Regions from separate parts of the Lichenihabitans psoromatis genome, predicted to be linked through region 1. Evidence: predicted binding sites of a transcription regulator. Region 1 holds the regulator's gene; each other region holds the start of a gene.
What was found. The regulator LexA, encoded in region 1, represses DNA repair genes until DNA is damaged. The targets are predictions, from matches to a motif close to TGTTCNNNNTGTGTTCNG.
Positions count from the first base shown of each region.

Region 2: a site for LexA is predicted at 2,048-2,065, ahead of parE (DNA topoisomerase IV subunit B). Genes of this name have one in related genera too.
Region 3: a site for LexA is predicted at 2,141-2,158, ahead of recA (recombinase RecA). Genes of this name have one in related genera too.

Region 1 is NZ_CP036515.1:3,845,939-3,851,398, forward strand. It holds gene EY713_RS17950 (molybdopterin molybdotransferase MoeA) at 1-1,041, shown strand, start outside; gene lexA (transcriptional repressor LexA) at 1,192-1,899, shown strand; gene EY713_RS17960 (invasion associated locus B family protein) at 2,049-2,615, shown strand; gene EY713_RS17965 (class I SAM-dependent methyltransferase) at 2,925-4,070, shown strand; gene EY713_RS17970 (cysteine synthase A) at 4,327-5,361, shown strand; gene EY713_RS17975 (alanyl-tRNA editing protein) at 5,358-5,460, shown strand, end outside.
Region 2 is NZ_CP036515.1:3,604,902-3,610,361, reverse strand. It holds gene parE (DNA topoisomerase IV subunit B) at 1-1,993, opposite strand, end outside; gene recJ (single-stranded-DNA-specific exonuclease RecJ) at 2,127-3,920, shown strand; tRNA gene EY713_RS16870 (tRNA-Glu) at 4,023-4,098, shown strand; gene EY713_RS16865 (BaiN/RdsA family NAD(P)/FAD-dependent oxidoreductase) at 4,151-5,329, opposite strand; gene EY713_RS16860 (Dabb family protein) at 5,432-5,460, shown strand, end outside.
Region 3 is NZ_CP036515.1:4,412,425-4,417,884, forward strand. It holds gene murI (glutamate racemase) at 1-625, opposite strand, end outside; gene hmuQ (heme-degrading protein HmuQ) at 717-1,061, opposite strand; gene rpsD (30S ribosomal protein S4) at 1,419-2,036, shown strand; gene recA (recombinase RecA) at 2,232-3,323, shown strand; gene alaS (alanine--tRNA ligase) at 3,612-5,460, shown strand, end outside.

The sequences.
Region 1 (5,460 bases):
GCCGATCTCGCGCGTGCGCCTGTGGATCTCCGCGTGATCGGAACCAGCCAAGCCGGCCGAGCCTTCGACGGCGCGGTCCAGGCCGGGGAAGCGGTGCGGATCTTCACCGGCGCTCCCGTGCCGGACGGTGCCGATACGGTGCTGATGCAGGAAAACGCGAGCCTCCAAGGCGCAACCATGCGTGCCCTCCAGGCGGAACAGATCGGCCGCCACGTTCGGGCCGCGGGCCTCGATTTCAGCGAAGGGGATGTCGGTCTTCGGGCCGGTCGGCGCCTTGGCGCTGCGGAACTCGCCTTGGCGGCCGCCATGAATCACGCAAGCCTGCCTGTGGCTCGCCGTCCACGCGTCGCGATCTTGGCGACCGGTGACGAACTGGTGTCGCCCGGGATGGTGCCCGGCCCCTCGCAGATCGTCGCGTCCAATTCCTTTGCGCTCGCTGCCATCGTCGAGCAAGCCGGTGGATTGCCGATCGATCTCGGTATCGCGGGTGATAATTTCGAAGCCTTGAGTCGCGGCATTCGCGCCGCGAGCGACCAGCAGGCCGACCTTCTGATCACACTCGGAGGCGCCTCCGTCGGTGACCTCGATCTCGTGCAGAGCGCGCTGGTCCGGGAGGGGCTAGAGCTCGGCTTCTGGCGGGTCGCGATGCGGCCCGGCAAACCGCTGATGCACGGTAAACTCGGCGCCATGCGGGTCCTCGGCCTTCCCGGCAACCCCGTCTCGTCGATCGTTTGCGGCATCCTCTTTGTGCGACCGCTCATCCGCGCGCTCTGCGGGGACCCCGATGCGGCCGCCTCCATCGCCGAGCCGGCCCGTCTCGCGGTCGATCTGCCGGCCAACGACCGGCGCCAAGACTATGTTCGCGCAACCCTCGCGCTCCGCGCCGATGATCTGCCGCTTGCTCATCCTGCAACACTGCAGGATTCATCGATGCTCAAAGTACTGGCGGGCGCACAATGCCTGATCGTTCGTGAGCCGCATGCGCCCGCCGCTCGGGCCGGCGATCGTTGCATGATCATCCGGCACGATCGCTACCTCTAGCAACCCACGTGCAGGGCGTTGCGGCAGGTGGTTTGCGAGCGGGCCAAGCATGAACGCAGCAAGAACATTCGTGCAATTGTTCTCTTTTTGTTTTACCGTCTGGCGACGAATCGTAAGGCTCTGACGGGCCATCGCGGCCGAGGGTGACGAATGCTGACGAGCAAACAGAACGAACTTCTCCGCTTCATCCACGAACGGCTGAAGGAGCAGGGCGTGCCGCCCTCCTTTGACGAGATGAAGGAAGCCCTGGATTTGCGATCCAAGTCCGGCATCCATCGCTTGATCATGGCGCTCGAGGAACGCGGGTTCATCCGTCGTCTGCCAAACAGGGCTCGCGCCATCGAAGTGTTGAAGCTTTCGGACTCGTCGACCCCCACCGAGACAAAGCCATCGAAGTTCTCGCCGAGTGTGATCGAGGGAACGCTGGGGCGCCTGCGCCCGCGTGGATCGCACGGATCCAACCACGAAGACGTCATGGCCGTGTCGGTGCCGATGATGGGGCGTATCGCGGCCGGCACCCCGATCGCGGCTATCCAGACTCGCAGCCAGACCATCACGGTGTCGCCGGACATGTTGGCGGCCGGCGAGCATTTTGCCCTTGAGGTTCGTGGCGACTCGATGATCGAGGCTGGTATTCTCGATGCCGACACGGTCATTATCCGCCGTCAAGATTCAGCCGACACGGGCGACATCATCGTGGCGCTGGTCGACGACGAAGAGGCGACCCTGAAGCGCTTCCGTCGACGGGGCGCGTCTATCGCTCTCGAGGCCGCCAATCCGGCCTATGAGACACGAATCTTCGGCCCAGACCGCGTGAAGATCCAAGGCAAGCTGGTCAGCCTTCTCCGCCGCTACTGAGCCGTGTCTCGCAATCGCGAGGTCCGGCGGGGCGCAAAAGAGAGCCGCGCGCCGGTTATCCACGTCTTGTGTGTGTGATATCGAGCCGATAACGCTGCCCGCGACACCGGCCATCGTATTTCGGCGGCGCGTGTCACCGGGGATTGTTCATGTCTGCTCGCCTGCTGTCGATTTTTGGCCCGATTGTCGTTGTGTTGAGTTTTTCTCAGGCAGCCGCTCAGCAGAAACCAGTGACCCCGGCCGCGAAACCACTCGCACCCGTGAGTTCCGAGCCGGCGACCACATCGGCAAGCTACGGCGACTGGGTTCTCCGATGCGGGCGCATTGGCGATGGCGACCAGGCGAAGCGCGTTTGTGAAGTCGCTCAGACTATCCAATTACCCAACCAGACGGCGCCTATCGCGGAGGTTGCGGTCGGTCATCTCCCGGATGGATCCTTACACCTGACCGCCGTGCTGCCTCCGAGCGTGTCGTTTCCGAGCACGGTGGCGTTTGCCAATGCCGGCGACAAAGCTCGTGTCGATCTTCAATGGCGGCGGTGTCTCGCTGGCGGGTGTTTCGCCGACACCCCCGTCAGCGACGATCTCCTCAAGGCTTGGCGTGTCTCGACCGATGCTGGGAAGATGACGTTCAAGGATGCTGGAGGGCGTGATATCGCGTTGGCGATCTCGTTTCGCGGGCTGGCCCAAGCGCTCGACGCCTTGCCGAAATCTTAAATCCGGCCTCTCGGTTCAGGCGCAAACCTCGGCGGAACAGCCCCGTTCCTTACGGCAACTTGAAACGTGGCAATTGAGCGGCATATTTGAGGGAGGTCGAAGCCGACTATCCAGCTAGGATGCGAGCACCACGCGACGATGAACGAATCCACGAACGATCGGCGTTCACCTCTTCACAAATCTGAAGACGCCGAGTCGACTGCTCTCGCTGAAGCCGAGGCTCAATCGCAGATATCCACAGCACACGATATCGCGACTCGCGCTCGCCATTATCCGCGCTCGGCCAGAAACGCACTGGATCTCGCGCGATTGCTCGAGGTTGGGATTCTCGATGTGGTCATGCCGGATGGCCAATCGTTCCGCTTCGGCGGTCGCGTTCCTGGCCCCGCTGCCGTCATGACAATCAAGGACGCCAATTTCGCGAAGCGGTTGATCGGCGGTGGCGACATCGGCATGGCCGAATCATTTCTCCATGGCGAATGGGAGAGCCCCAACCTCACCCGGTTTCTCGAACTCTTCTGCCTCAATCGTCCGATGATCGAAAAGCTCGGCGCGCATCCGATCGTCAGGATTATCCAGGCTTACGGTCACTGGCGAAACCGGAACACCAAGGCAGGATCGAAGCGCAACATCTTCGCGCATTACGATCTCGGCAATGCTTTTTATTCCTCATGGCTCGATAAGAGCATGACCTATTCGTCGGCCTTGTTCGAGGACGCGTCGGGGCATTCCACGATGGATCTGTCGGCCGCGCAGGAAGTCAAATATCGGAATCTCGCCGATCAGGTCGGGATCGATCCAGGCCACCATATCCTTGAGATTGGATGCGGCTGGGGTGGCTTTGCCGAGTTTGCCGCCAAGTCGATCGGATGCCGCGTCACGGGCCTGACCATCAGCCAAGCCCAGCACGATTTCGCCAAGCGGCGAATCTTCGAAGCGGGTTTGAACGAAAAGGTCGAGATCAAGCTGCTCGACTATCGCGATGAGCGCGGCACCTATGACCGGATCGCGTCGATCGAGATGTTCGAAGCGGTCGGTGAGGCCTATTGGCCGAGCTACTTCACGCAATTGGCGGACCGCCTGAAGCCCAATGGGCTCGCGGGTCTTCAGGTCATCACGATCCGCGATTCACTTTTCGCGAGCTACAGACGAGAGATGGATTTCATTCGCAAATACGTGTTTCCCGGCGGCATGCTGCCCAGCCCGTCGATCATGCGCGAACTCGGCACCGCACATGGCTTTCGCCTATCGACCGAGCGCGTGTTCGGCCACGATTATGCCAAGACGCTCTCGCTTTGGCGCATAAGCTTCCGCGCGGCCTGGCCGGGGCTGTTGTCGCAGGGCTTCGACGAGCACTTTCGGCGCCTCTGGGAATATTATCTGGCCTATTGCGAGGCGGGCTTTCTGAGCGAGTTGATCGACGTCCGCCAGATGGTCTTCGCCAAAACCGCTTAAGGTCGCATCGCCTTACTCGATAACGGCGCGACGACCGTGCGGGGAGCGCTTGCGATCGCGTGACGCGGACCTTAGGTTCGCGGTTCATCGTCGGGATCTGCGCTGCTGTGTCTGAGCCGGACCTTTTTATGAAAAGGCCGACTTGGACCGATCATACCGGATTAGGGACAGACCTGCGTTTTCGACGACCAAGCCTTTCAGACGCGCGGGACACTTGCGGTCTCTGACGACGCGTCTCCAGGAGCGTGCATCACCCATGAGCATCACCAGCACCGTCATCGACGCCATCGGCAACACGCCTTTGATCAAGCTGCAGCGTGCGTCCGAGATGACGGGTTGTACGATTCTCGGCAAAGCCGAATTCATGAATCCGGGCGGTTCGGTGAAGGATCGCGCCGCCCTCGCCATGGTCCAGGATGCGGTCGCGACCGGCAGCTTGAAGCCCGGCGGCACCATCGTGGAGGGAACGGCGGGTAATACCGGCATTGGACTGGCGCTCGTCGCCAGCGCGCTTGGCTACAAAACCGTGATCGTGATCCCCAACACGCAAAGCCAGGAAAAGAAGGACGTGCTTCGCTTATCGGGCGCGGAACTCATCGAAGTTCCGGCCGTGCCCTATGCCAATCCGGACAATTACGTCAAAGTCTCTGGCCGTCTTGCCCATCGGCTCGACCAAACCCGTGAACACGGGGCAGTCTGGGCCAATCAATTCGACAATCTCGCCAATCGCCGGGGACATTTCGAGACCACCGGACCTGAAATATGGGCCGCGACGCTCGGGCAGGTCGATGGTTTCATCTGTGCGGTCGGTACCGGCGGAACGCTGGCCGGTGTCAGCATGGCGCTCAAAGCCAAAAACCCGGCTATCCAAATCGGCCTCGCGGACCCGATGGGCGCCGCCCTCTACGATTACTACACGACCGGGCAATTGCGCGCCGAAGGCTCATCGATCACGGAGGGCATCGGCCAGAACCGCATCACTCCCAACCTTGAAGGCGCGATCGTCGACCAAGCCTATCAAATCACCGATGCCGAGGCACTCGAGATCGTGTTCGATCTCGCCGAACATGAGGGCCTTCTGCTCGGAGGGTCGTCCGGCATCAACGTCGCGGGGGCGATACGGCTCGGCAAGACACTTGGACCCGGACACACGATCGTGACGATCCTGTGCGATTCGGGCTTTCGCTACGCCTCGAAACTTTACAATCCCGACTTCCTGCGGAGCAAAGGCTTGCAGGTTCCTGGCTGGCTCGAACGCGCGCCGAGCGTCACAAGCGAGGATCTCCGGTGACCCGGTTACTATTCCGCGACGATGCCGATCAACGCCACTGCGAGGCGACCATCTTGGCGATCGGCCCGGATGGCGCCATCGTGCTCGATCAAACGGTCT
Region 2 (5,460 bases), 240 kb from region 1:
GGTCTTCAGCGATCATGACACGGAGGAGCGATCGTTTGCTCGGGTCCATCGTGGTTTCCTTCAAATCGCGCATCGGCATTTCGCCAAGGCCCTTGAAGCGGCTGATCTCGATCTTGCCTTTGCCGCTCAGCTTGCTGCGGATTAACTCGTCCTTGTGTTTATCGTCGCGCGCATAGACCGACTTGGTGCCCTGGGTCAGTCGAAACAACGGGGGCACCGCGAGATAAAGATGACCCGTATCGATCAATTTCGGCATCTGACGATAGAAATACGTGATCAGCAACGATGCAATATGGGCACCATCGACATCGGCGTCAGTCATGATGATGATCTTGTCGTAACGCAGTTCGTCGTCCCGATACTGGGCGCCGGTGCCGCAGCCGAGCGCCTGCGCCAAATCGGCGAGTTGCTGGTTGGCCGCGAGTTTGTCGCGCGTTGCATTGGCGACATTCAGGATCTTACCACGAAGCGGCAGCACCGCTTGGGAGGCGCGGTCGCGCGCCTGTTTGGCCGAACCACCCGCAGAGTCGCCTTCGACGATGAAAAGCTCGGAGCCCTGGGTCGAATTGTTCAGGCAATCCGCCAGCTTGCCCGGCAGACGCAGTTTGCGGGTCGGGGTCTTGCGCGCCGTGTCTTTTTCGGCGCGGCGGCGCTGCCGCTCTTCAGCCCGGTCGATGCTCCAGTCGAGCAGCCGCAACGCCTGCGAGGGCGTATCGGCCAGCCAATGATCGCAGGCGTCGCGCACGGCGGCATCGACGATCCGCGACGCTTCTAGCGTCTGCAGCCGCTCTTTGTTCTGGCCCTGGAACTCCGGCTCGCGGATGAACACCGACAGCATGGCGGTGCAGCCTTGCAGCACATCGTCGGCCGTCACCGCAGCGGCACGTTTGGCTTGTCCGATCCGCTCGGCGTGATCCTTGAGGGCGCGGAGGAGGGCGGATCGCAACCCCGCCTCATGGGTGCCGCCGTTCGGCGTCGGGATCGTGTTGCAATAGGATCGGACGGATCCATCGTCGTCGGACAGCCATGTCACGGCCCATTCGACCGAGCCGTGACCACCTGCTTTGGTGACTTTGCCGGTGAACGGCTGATCGGTCACGAGGGACCGGCCATCGACCTCGCGTGCGAGAAAATCCTTCAGGCCGCCGGGAAAGCGGAAGGACGCCTCGGTCGGCACGGAGGAGCCGGGCGGAATACGCTCCGGCGCGCACCGCCAACGGATTTCGACACCACCAAACAGATAGGCCTTGGACCGCGACATGCGGAGCAGCCGCGCCGGGTCCAGACTGGAGCCTTCGCCGAAGATCATGGCGTCGGGCCGAAACCTGATCCGGGTTCCACGCCGATTCTGCACGCGGCCGACGGTCTCGAGTGGACCGAGAGCGAGACCGCGTTCGAACACCTGACGATAGAGCGTCTGCCCGCGGGCCACCTCGACCTCGAGCCGCTCCGACAAAGCGTTGACGACCGAAACGCCGACGCCGTGCAATCCACCCGACGTCTGATACGCACCCGAATCAAACTTACCGCCGGCGTGCAGCACCGTCATGATGACTTCGAGGGCCGATTTGTTCGGGTATTTGGGATGCGGATCGATCGGGATGCCGCGCCCGTTATCCGTGACGCTGACGAAATTATCGGCCTCGACGCTGATCTCGATGAAGGTCGCATGTCCCGCGACCGCCTCATCCATGGCATTGTCGATCACCTCGGCGAAAAGATGATGCAAGCCGGACGCGTCGGTGCCGCCGATATACATGCCGGGGCGTCGGCGCACCGGTTCGAGCCCTTCAAGCACTTCGATCGAGGAGGCGGTATAGCCGTCCTCTCCCGGTGTCGAGAGGCTTGGTGTCGAAAGGCTTGGCGTCGACAGGTTCGGCGCGCCCCCCGAGACGACCGGCGCGGTCCGCTTGCGTCCGCGCGCCGGCCTGTCCTCAGGCTCCGGCGTCTGCACGCTCGGTTCCGAATTGAAAAGATCGTCGCTGTCGACCATAAGGTGTCGGACCCCAGTATTCCTTGGTGGTTTATCGCACGGATTACGCGTGCGACGAACAAATAGGAAACGTTTTCCCCATCAACGAGCCCGGTTCGTAGTCGCGGGGCCAGTTGCGCCGAACCGGACGCCCATGAGCCGCGCTTTTCTCGGAGTCGAACACTCGATGCTCGGCCGTGCCTGGCGCGATCGGCTTGCGGTCGCCGAAGCCGTGCAGGCCGATGCGATTCGGCAGACGCTGGGCCTCTCCGATCTGCTCTCCCGCGTTGTTGCGGCACGCGGCCAGACGGCGGTCTCTGCACCGGGCTTTCTGGCGCCCAGCCTGCGCGACGCGATGCCCGACCCGAACGGCCTGAGCGGCATGGAAGCAGCGGTCGAGCGGCTCGCCGGAGCCGTCGTTTCTGGGGAGGCGGTCGCTATCTTTGGCGACTACGATGTCGACGGCGCCTGTTCGGCAGCTCTCCTGTCCGACTATCTGACGGCCGCCGGACTGCGACCGGCGATCCACATTCCCGACCGTATCTTGGAAGGCTACGGGCCGAACATCCCGGCCATTCAGGCGCTGAAGCGCGCGGGGGCGGATCTGCTGGTGACCGTCGATTGCGGGACGACCAGCACCGAACCGCTCGAAGAAGCCCGTCGTCTCGGCCTCGATTGCGTGGTGATCGATCATCATCAGGCGCCGCTGGATCTTCCGCCGGCTCAAGCGATCGTGAACCCCAATCGGCAGGACGATCTCTCGGGCCTTGGTCACCTCTGCGCGGCTGGCGTCGTCTTCATGGTGCTGGTCGCGCTGCATCGCGACCTGAGGGCGAGGGGGTTCTGGGCCGGCAAGCCGATGCCGGATCTGCTGGCGGCGCTCGACCTCGTCGCCTTGGCGACGGTGGCCGATGTCGTGCCGCTGGCCGGGCTCAACCGCGCCTTCGTGGCGAAGGGCCTCGCGGTGATGCGTCTACGCGCCCGGCCTGGGCTTGCGGCTCTATTCGACATCGCCGGGACCGAGGGTCCGCCGACGGCATTTCATCTCGGCTTTCTGGTAGGGCCGCGAATCAATGCGGGTGGCCGGATCGGAGACGCGGCGCTCGGAGCGCGGCTGCTGCTGACGCGCGATCCACTCGACGCGCGGCGCATCGCCGAACAGCTTGACCAACTCAATCGCGAGCGCCGCTCTATCGAAGCGAGCGCCAGCGAAGAAGCCGAGGCCGCAGCCTTCGCGGTCGCCGAAACGACGGACGCACCGGCCTATGCGGCGCTCGTCACCAGCGGTGCGGGTTGGCATCCCGGGGTTGTCGGCCTCGTCGCGTCGCGTTTGCGCGAACGCTATGAGCGGCCCGCCTTCGCGATCAGCCTCGATGGGTTGGTCGGCACCGGGTCTGGACGGTCGATTCCGGGCGTGGATCTCGGGCGTATCGTGCGGGCTGCGGTTGAGACCGGCTTGCTGATCAAGGGCGGCGGCCATGCCATGGCGGCCGGCATCACCATCGAGGCGGCACGGATCGACGCGTTTCGGCTGTTCTTGCATGAGCAGATGGGCGACGCAGTTGCACGATCGCGCGCCGCAAGCGCGCTGGAGATCGACGCGGCCCTCTCGGCCGCCGCAGCATCGATCGACACGATCGAATCGATCGAGACGGCCGGCCCGTTCGGCACCGGCAATCCGGAACCTGTCTTCGCTTTCCCAAATCACCGCCTGACCAGCGTCGTGCCGGTCGGCACCGACCATCTGCGGCTGACGGCGGCGGGCCCGGATGGAACACGGCTAAGCGGCATCGCGTTTCGTGCGGCCAGCAGCCCGCTCGGCGTCGAGCTTCGCGCCCAGCAGGGCCGTCTCGTGCATCTGGCCGGCACGTTGACGGTCAGTCGCTGGGGCGGAAGCGGGCGCGCCGAACTGCGCGTCATGGACGCAGCGGTTCCCGAGCAGCGTTGAAACGCGACACTTTTGCCACCAACCCGGCTTGCCAGGGAAAAAACCTCTGCTATACGTCCGGTCGTCGCTGGTTCATCGCCATTCGTTGAACCCGTTGCTTGTGCGCCCATCGTCTAGCGGTCTAGGACGTCGCCCTTTCACGGCGAAAACAGGGGTTCGATTCCCCTTGGGCGCACCAAAGGCGCTGCGTCCCTCATCGAGCACTCAGGCCTGCGGCTACAGTCCTTCGCTCACGCAGCCTGTCCCGCGCACCAGCCCGACGACCACGCCCACTGGAAATTATAGCCGCCGAGCCAACCGGTCACGTCGACGACCTCACCGATGAAATAGAGACCCGGCACGCCTTTGGCCGCCATGCTGCGCGAATCGAGATCGCGCGTGTCGACACCACCAACGGTGACCTCAGCGGTGCGATATCCCTCCGATCCGGCCGGTTTGAAGCACCAGCGATTCACCGCCGTATCGATTTGCCGAAGGATCTTGTCCGAACATTCCGCAAGCGTGATCGGGCCGGGATGAGCCTCGATGACGACTTGGGCCAGGCGCTTTGGAAGCACGGTCGCGAGCGCGGTCTGCAGAGCTTGGCGGCCGTTTCGCTCCCGCGCGCTCCTAAGCGAATCGAAGACATCCGTGTGGGGCGCCATCGCGATGGTGATCTCCTCGCCTTCGCGCCAATAGGACGAAATCTGCAGAATCGACGGCCCGCTGAGGCCGCGATGGGTAAACAGCATGCCTTCGTCGAACCGTATTTTGCCGCTGGTCGTGGCAGCCTCGACCGTCACGCCGACGATCGGTTGCAAGCGTTCCAGCATCGCCGGGTCGAGCCGCAACGGCACGAGGCCTGGGCGCGGCTCGACGAGGCGCATGCCGAAGCGCGTGGCGATCTCATAGCCAAGGCCGGTCGCCCCCATCTTGGGGATGGATCGCCCTCCCGTTGCCACCACCAACGCCTCGCAAGCGATCTCCTCGCCATCGACCATGAGCGTGAAGCCGGTGTCCGCCTTATCGATCGCATCGATCCGGATGCCGAGCCGAAGCGCGGCGCCGTGACGCTCCATCTCGTCGCGCAAGAGCGTGACGATCTGCATCGCCGAGCCATCGCAGAACAATTGGCCGAGCGTCTTCTCGTGATAGGCGATGCCATGACGCTCGATCATCGCGACGAAATCGGCGGCGGTGTAGCGGCGGAGAGCCGAGATGCAGAAACTCGGGTTCTGCGACATGAAATTTGCGGGAGCCGCGTGGATGTTGGTGAAATTGCACCGACCACCGCCCGAAATGCGGATCTTCTCGCCGGGCGCATCGGCATGGTCGAGGACCAGCACGCGGCGGCCGCGCTTCCCGGCTTCGGCAGCGCACATCATACCGGCCGCGCCGGCCCCGAGCACCACGACATCGTAACGGTTCACTTTGGCTCCTGGATCATGGGCTGCCTCAAGGCGGCCCGCATCGCTCGCGGCGAGCCCGCGATCATGTATCGTGTCCTGCAACAATGGACGAGAGAGACTGCCATGCTGCGACACATCGTTTTTGCTCACCT
Region 3 (5,460 bases), 570 kb from region 1:
AATGCGTGCAAGCCAGCACGACCACGTCGGTCCGGCGTCCGCCTTGATCGACGAAAACCGGCACAATCTCCGCCGACACAGCCGCGTCGGACAGCGTTTCGCCTCGCATCGAAGCCTCGACCAAGCTCGCGAGGTGGACCGAGCCGACAAGATCGACGGCGCAGTCGGCCGCGAAGCTGCGGACGAGATCGCGTGTATAGTCGCGCGCCACCGTGCCCGGCGTCGCCAGAACGCTGATCCGCCGCGACCGAGATTGGGCGGCAGCCGGCTTGATGGCCGGAACGGTGCCGACGACATTGACAGCCGGCCAGCGCGCCCGCAACGGCTCCAACACGACCGTCGAGGCCGTGTTGCAGGCGATCACCACGACATCCGGCGCATGGATGTCGATCAGATAGCCCACAACATCGACGACGCGGGCCACGAGGGCAGCCTCTGGCATCTGGCCGTAGGGAAACACCGCATCATCGGCCGCGAACACGACGTCGGCTCCGGGAAGCGCTTTGACGATCTCGGCCAGAACCGTGAGGCCGCCGAGACCCGAATCGAACACGAGAACCCGTGGCGCTTTGCGTGAAACACCACTCGCATCGGCTGCGGCGCTCAAGACGTCGCTGTCGGTCATCGGAACCGCGGGCTGAGTGGCGAGTGAGGCATCATCCTCACCGATGTGCCATGCCGGATGCGGCGCATCAACCCGGCGCTGTCCGGGCCGCTCAGCCAAGCGCTTCGGTCATCCCGGCAGCGGTGCGCTTGATCGTCTGGATCACCTCGAAGCCTTCGAATTCGGGATGGCCGATATACATCGGCTTATTCTGGCCCGCACCGCGATGCGAGGCGCGGAACGCCTCGGAGTTGGTCCAGGCCACGAACTGCTCCCGGTCGGCCCAAATCGTGTGTGAGGAATACAGAATATGATCCTCGCGGTCCGGCCCCTTGAGCATGTGGAACTCGACGAAGCCTGGAACGGTATCGAGGTTCGATTCGCGCGACAGCCATAGATCCTCGAACACCTGCTCCTGGCCTTTGAGGACCTTGAACCGGTTCATGGCGATAAACATGCGACGTCTCCGTGCTGATGGGTTGCTGGCGCTCGACCCTGATCCTCTATAGGGCATGTCGACGCCATCGCCGATGCGGCATCGGTGGCGATCCTGATCCGCATTTGCGGCGTATCGGCCATCGCTTCGTTGACTTCAGCGTCAAAACGCCCTAACGACGCTTCTCCGCCGACAGCGTCCACGCGACCTGACGGCCGGTAGCTACGAGGTTTCCGGGATTATCCCGCCTCCGGCGACGCACCCGCGGTTTTTCACTCGACGCAGTGTAAGGCCTGTCGGCTTCCGCGTCTCGTTTTCGGACGAGACACGGCAGCACAGGAGGGCGCGTTCCTCAATCCACTCACGCGAGGAATTGCGATGACGAAGCGCGCAGAATCGAAGTATAAAATTGACCGCCGCCTTGGCCAGAACATCTGGGGCCGTCCGAAGAGCCCGGTCAATCGCCGCGAATACGGCCCTGGCCAGCATGGCCAGCGCCGCAAGGGCAAGCCGACCGATTTCGGCACCCAGCTCAAGGCCAAGCAGAAGATGAAAGGCTATTACGGCAACATTTCCGAGAAGCAATTCCGGAAATATTACGCCGAAGCCATTCGTCAAAAAGGCGATTCGAGCCAGAACCTCGTCGGCCTTCTCGAGCGTCGCCTCGATGCGGTTGTGTACCGCTGCAAGTTCGTCCCGACCGTCTTCGCGGCACGTCAATTCGTCAACCACGGTCACGTCCGGGTTAACGGTCGTCGCGTCAACATCTCGTCCTATCAGGTCAAGGTCGGCGATCTGATCGAGGTCAAGGATGCGTCCAAGCAGCTCGCCGTCGTGCTCGAAGCCGTGCAGCTCGCAGAACGCGACGTGCCGGATTATTACGAAATCGACCACACCAAGATGACCGCCAAGATGACCCGCGTGCCCGGCCTGACCGAGGTTCCCTACCCGGTTCAGATGGAACCGAACCTCGTGATCGAGTTCTATTCGCGCTAAAATCCGGTAGGGTTCGTCCGTACCAGATCAAGCCGGTCCGCCTCGAGCGGACCGGCTTTTTTGTTTGTATAGCGCCGCTCCAAGCCTGACGTTCGGGTTGCTCTAAGAACAAAAGAAGAACTTGTAAAAGGGAACAAACCACGTACATTGATCCTGTTGCGGCGTCCCGGCGCGCATGTCAAAAGGATTGCACTCATGAGCCAAGCGAATCTTCGCCTCGTGGAAGGAACCTCCGTGGACAAGACTAAGGCGCTCGAAGCAGCGCTCTCGCAGATCGAACGAGCTTTCGGCAAAGGTTCGATCATGCGGCTTGGCAAGAACCAGAAAGCCGTGGAAATCGAGACCATCCCGACCGGCTCACTCGGTTTGGACATAGCGCTTGGCGTCGGCGGTCTGCCGCGCGGACGCGTGATCGAGATCTACGGTCCGGAATCTTCCGGAAAGACGACGCTGACGCTCCATGTGATCGCCGAGGCGCAGAAGCGCGGGGGTGTCTGTGCCTTCGTCGATGCGGAACATGCGCTCGACCCGGTCTATGCCCGCAAGCTCGGCGTCAATCTCGAAGATTTGCTGATCTCACAGCCCGATACGGGCGAGCAGGCTCTCGAGATCACCGATACGCTGGTGCGGTCGGGAGCGGTCGATGTTCTCGTGGTCGATTCGGTGGCGGCGCTGACGCCCCGCGCCGAGATCGAAGGCGAGATGGGCGACGTGCAGCCCGGCCTGCAGGCTCGTCTAATGAGCCAGGCTCTTCGCAAGCTGACGGCTTCGATCTCGCGGTCGAACACGATGGTGATCTTCATCAATCAGATCCGCATGAAGATCGGCGTGATGTATGGCTCGCCAGAGACGACGACGGGCGGCAATGCCCTGAAGTTCTACGCATCCGTACGTCTCGACATTCGCCGGATCGGTGCCATCAAGGATCGCGACGAGGTGATCGGCAACCAGACCCGCGTCAAGGTGGTCAAGAATAAGGTGGCTCCGCCATTCAAAGAGGTCGAATTCGACATCATGTATGGTGAAGGCATCTCCAAGGTCGGCGAATTGGTCGATCTTGGCGTGAAGGCCGGTGTCGTCGAGAAATCCGGGGCCTGGTTCTCGTGGGACAGCCAGCGACTCGGCCAAGGTCGCGAAAACGCAAAAGCATTCCTCAAAGCGAACCCCGATGCGGCGCGGACGATCGAGCAGGCGATCCGCGAGAATTCCGGGCTGATCGCCGAGAAGATCCTAGGCGCTCCGGAAGCCGACAACGACGATGACGATGTGTCGGCCGCCGAAGCCTGATCCTGTCTGACGTCCTGCATTCACTGGAGCGTCGATCAACCGGTCACGACATGTCGCGACCGGTTTTCTTTTGCCTCGGAAACGTCTTAGAACGTCTCCTGGGCCGGCAGTTTGCCGGATCGCGGGCACCGCCGACTCGTCGGGATCGAAAATCCAGCGAGACGGGCCGACATGCCCAACCTTCCGAGTGGATCGAGGCGGCAGTTGCCACCTCCGTCAGCAGTTTTAGTCCTGAACAGATCGGCGCCCCGCCGAGGCTGTTCTCGTGAGAGCGTCGAGTCATACGGCATGAGCAGCGTCAACGACATCCGGTCGACCTTCCTCGATTTCTATCATGCGAACGGTCACGAGGTCGTCCCCTCCAGCCCCCTCGTGCCACGCAACGACCCGACGCTGATGTTCACCAATGCGGGCATGGTGCAATTCAAGAACGTTTTCACCGGCATCGAAAAGCGGCCCTACTGTCGCGCCACGACGGCACAGAAATGCGTCCGGGCTGGAGGCAAGCACAACGATCTCGACAATGTCGGCTACACGGCCCGGCATCACACCTTTTTCGAAATGCTCGGCAATTTCTCGTTCGGCGACTATTTCAAGCCGCAGGCGATCGAACTCGCCTGGACCTTGATCACCAAACATTTCGCTCTCGATCGCGACAAACTGCTGGTCACGGTCTACCACGATGACGACGAAGCCTTCGATCTATGGAAGAAGATCGCGGGTTTCCACGACGACCGCATCATCCGGATCGCCTCGTCGGATAATTTCTGGGCGATGGGCGACACCGGCCCATGCGGACCATGTTCCGAAATCTTCTACGACCAGGGCGAAAGCCTGTTTGGCGGCCCTCCTGGGAGCGCCGATCAGGACGGCGACCGGTTCCTAGAATTCTGGAACCTCGTGTTCATGCAATTCGAGCAAGTCGGCCCGGGCGAGCGTCTGGCGCTGCCGCGTCCCTCGATCGACACCGGCATGGGCCTCGAGCGGATCGCCGCCATTCTTCAAGGCGTCAAATCGAACTACGACACCGATCTGATGCGAAGCCTCATCATGGCCGTCGCCTCCGCGACCGGCGTCGACCCGGACGGCCCGCAGCAGGCGAGCCATCGGATTATCGCCGACCATCTTCGTGCCACGTCATTCCTGATCGCCGATGGCGTCGACCCCTCGAACGAGGGGCGCGGCTACGTGCTTCGGCGCATCATGCGTCGCGCCATGCGGCATGCTCAGTTGCTTGGCGCGCGCGACCCGCTGATGTGGCGGCTCGTCCCGGCTCTGGTTCGCGAGATGGGTCAGGCCTATCCCGAACTCGTGCAAGGCGAAGCGCGGATCGCCGAAATCCTGCAACTGGAAGAGACGCGGTTCAGGACCACATTGGCGCGTGGTTTGACGATCCTCGACGAGGAAACCAAGTCGCTGGCGCCAGGCGCGGTCCTGTCGGGAGATGTCGCGTTCAAGCTTTACGACACGTTCGGTTTTCCGCTGGACCTGACGCAAGACGCTCTGCGTGGCCGCGACATGACGGTGGACGAGGCGGCTTTCGCGACCGCGATGGAGCGTCAACGGGCCGATGCCCGCAAGGCGTGGACCGGCTCAGGCGAAGCCGCCACCGAAACGGTGTGGTTCGGTCTGCGTGAGCGAACCGGGGCGACGGAATTCCTCGGCTATTCGACCGAACGCGCCGAAGGCATCGTGACTGGCATCGTGGGAGGCGGCACCGAGGTGCGGTCCCTGTCGACCGGCGAGAGTGGCTACCTTATTCTCAACCAGACCCCCTTCTATGCCGAATCCGGCGGGCAGGTTGGCGATACGGGAACGATGCTCGGAGCCGGGCTCCGCCTGCGGGTCACCGACACGACCAAGAAGCTTGGTGACCTCTTCGTTCATGCGGTCACGGTCGAGGAGGGCGAGGTGACGATCGGCGTGCCGCTCGATCTCGTGGTCGACCATACCCGCCGCAGAGCGATCCGCGCCAACCACTCGGCCACCCATCTTCTGCACGAAGCGCTTCGGCTCGTGCTGGGTCCGCATGTCGCCCAAAAGGGATCGCTGGTCGATCCCGACCGGCTGCGGTTCGACTTTTCACACCAGAAGCCGATCACGGATGCCGAACTGATCGCCGTCGAGGATATCGCCA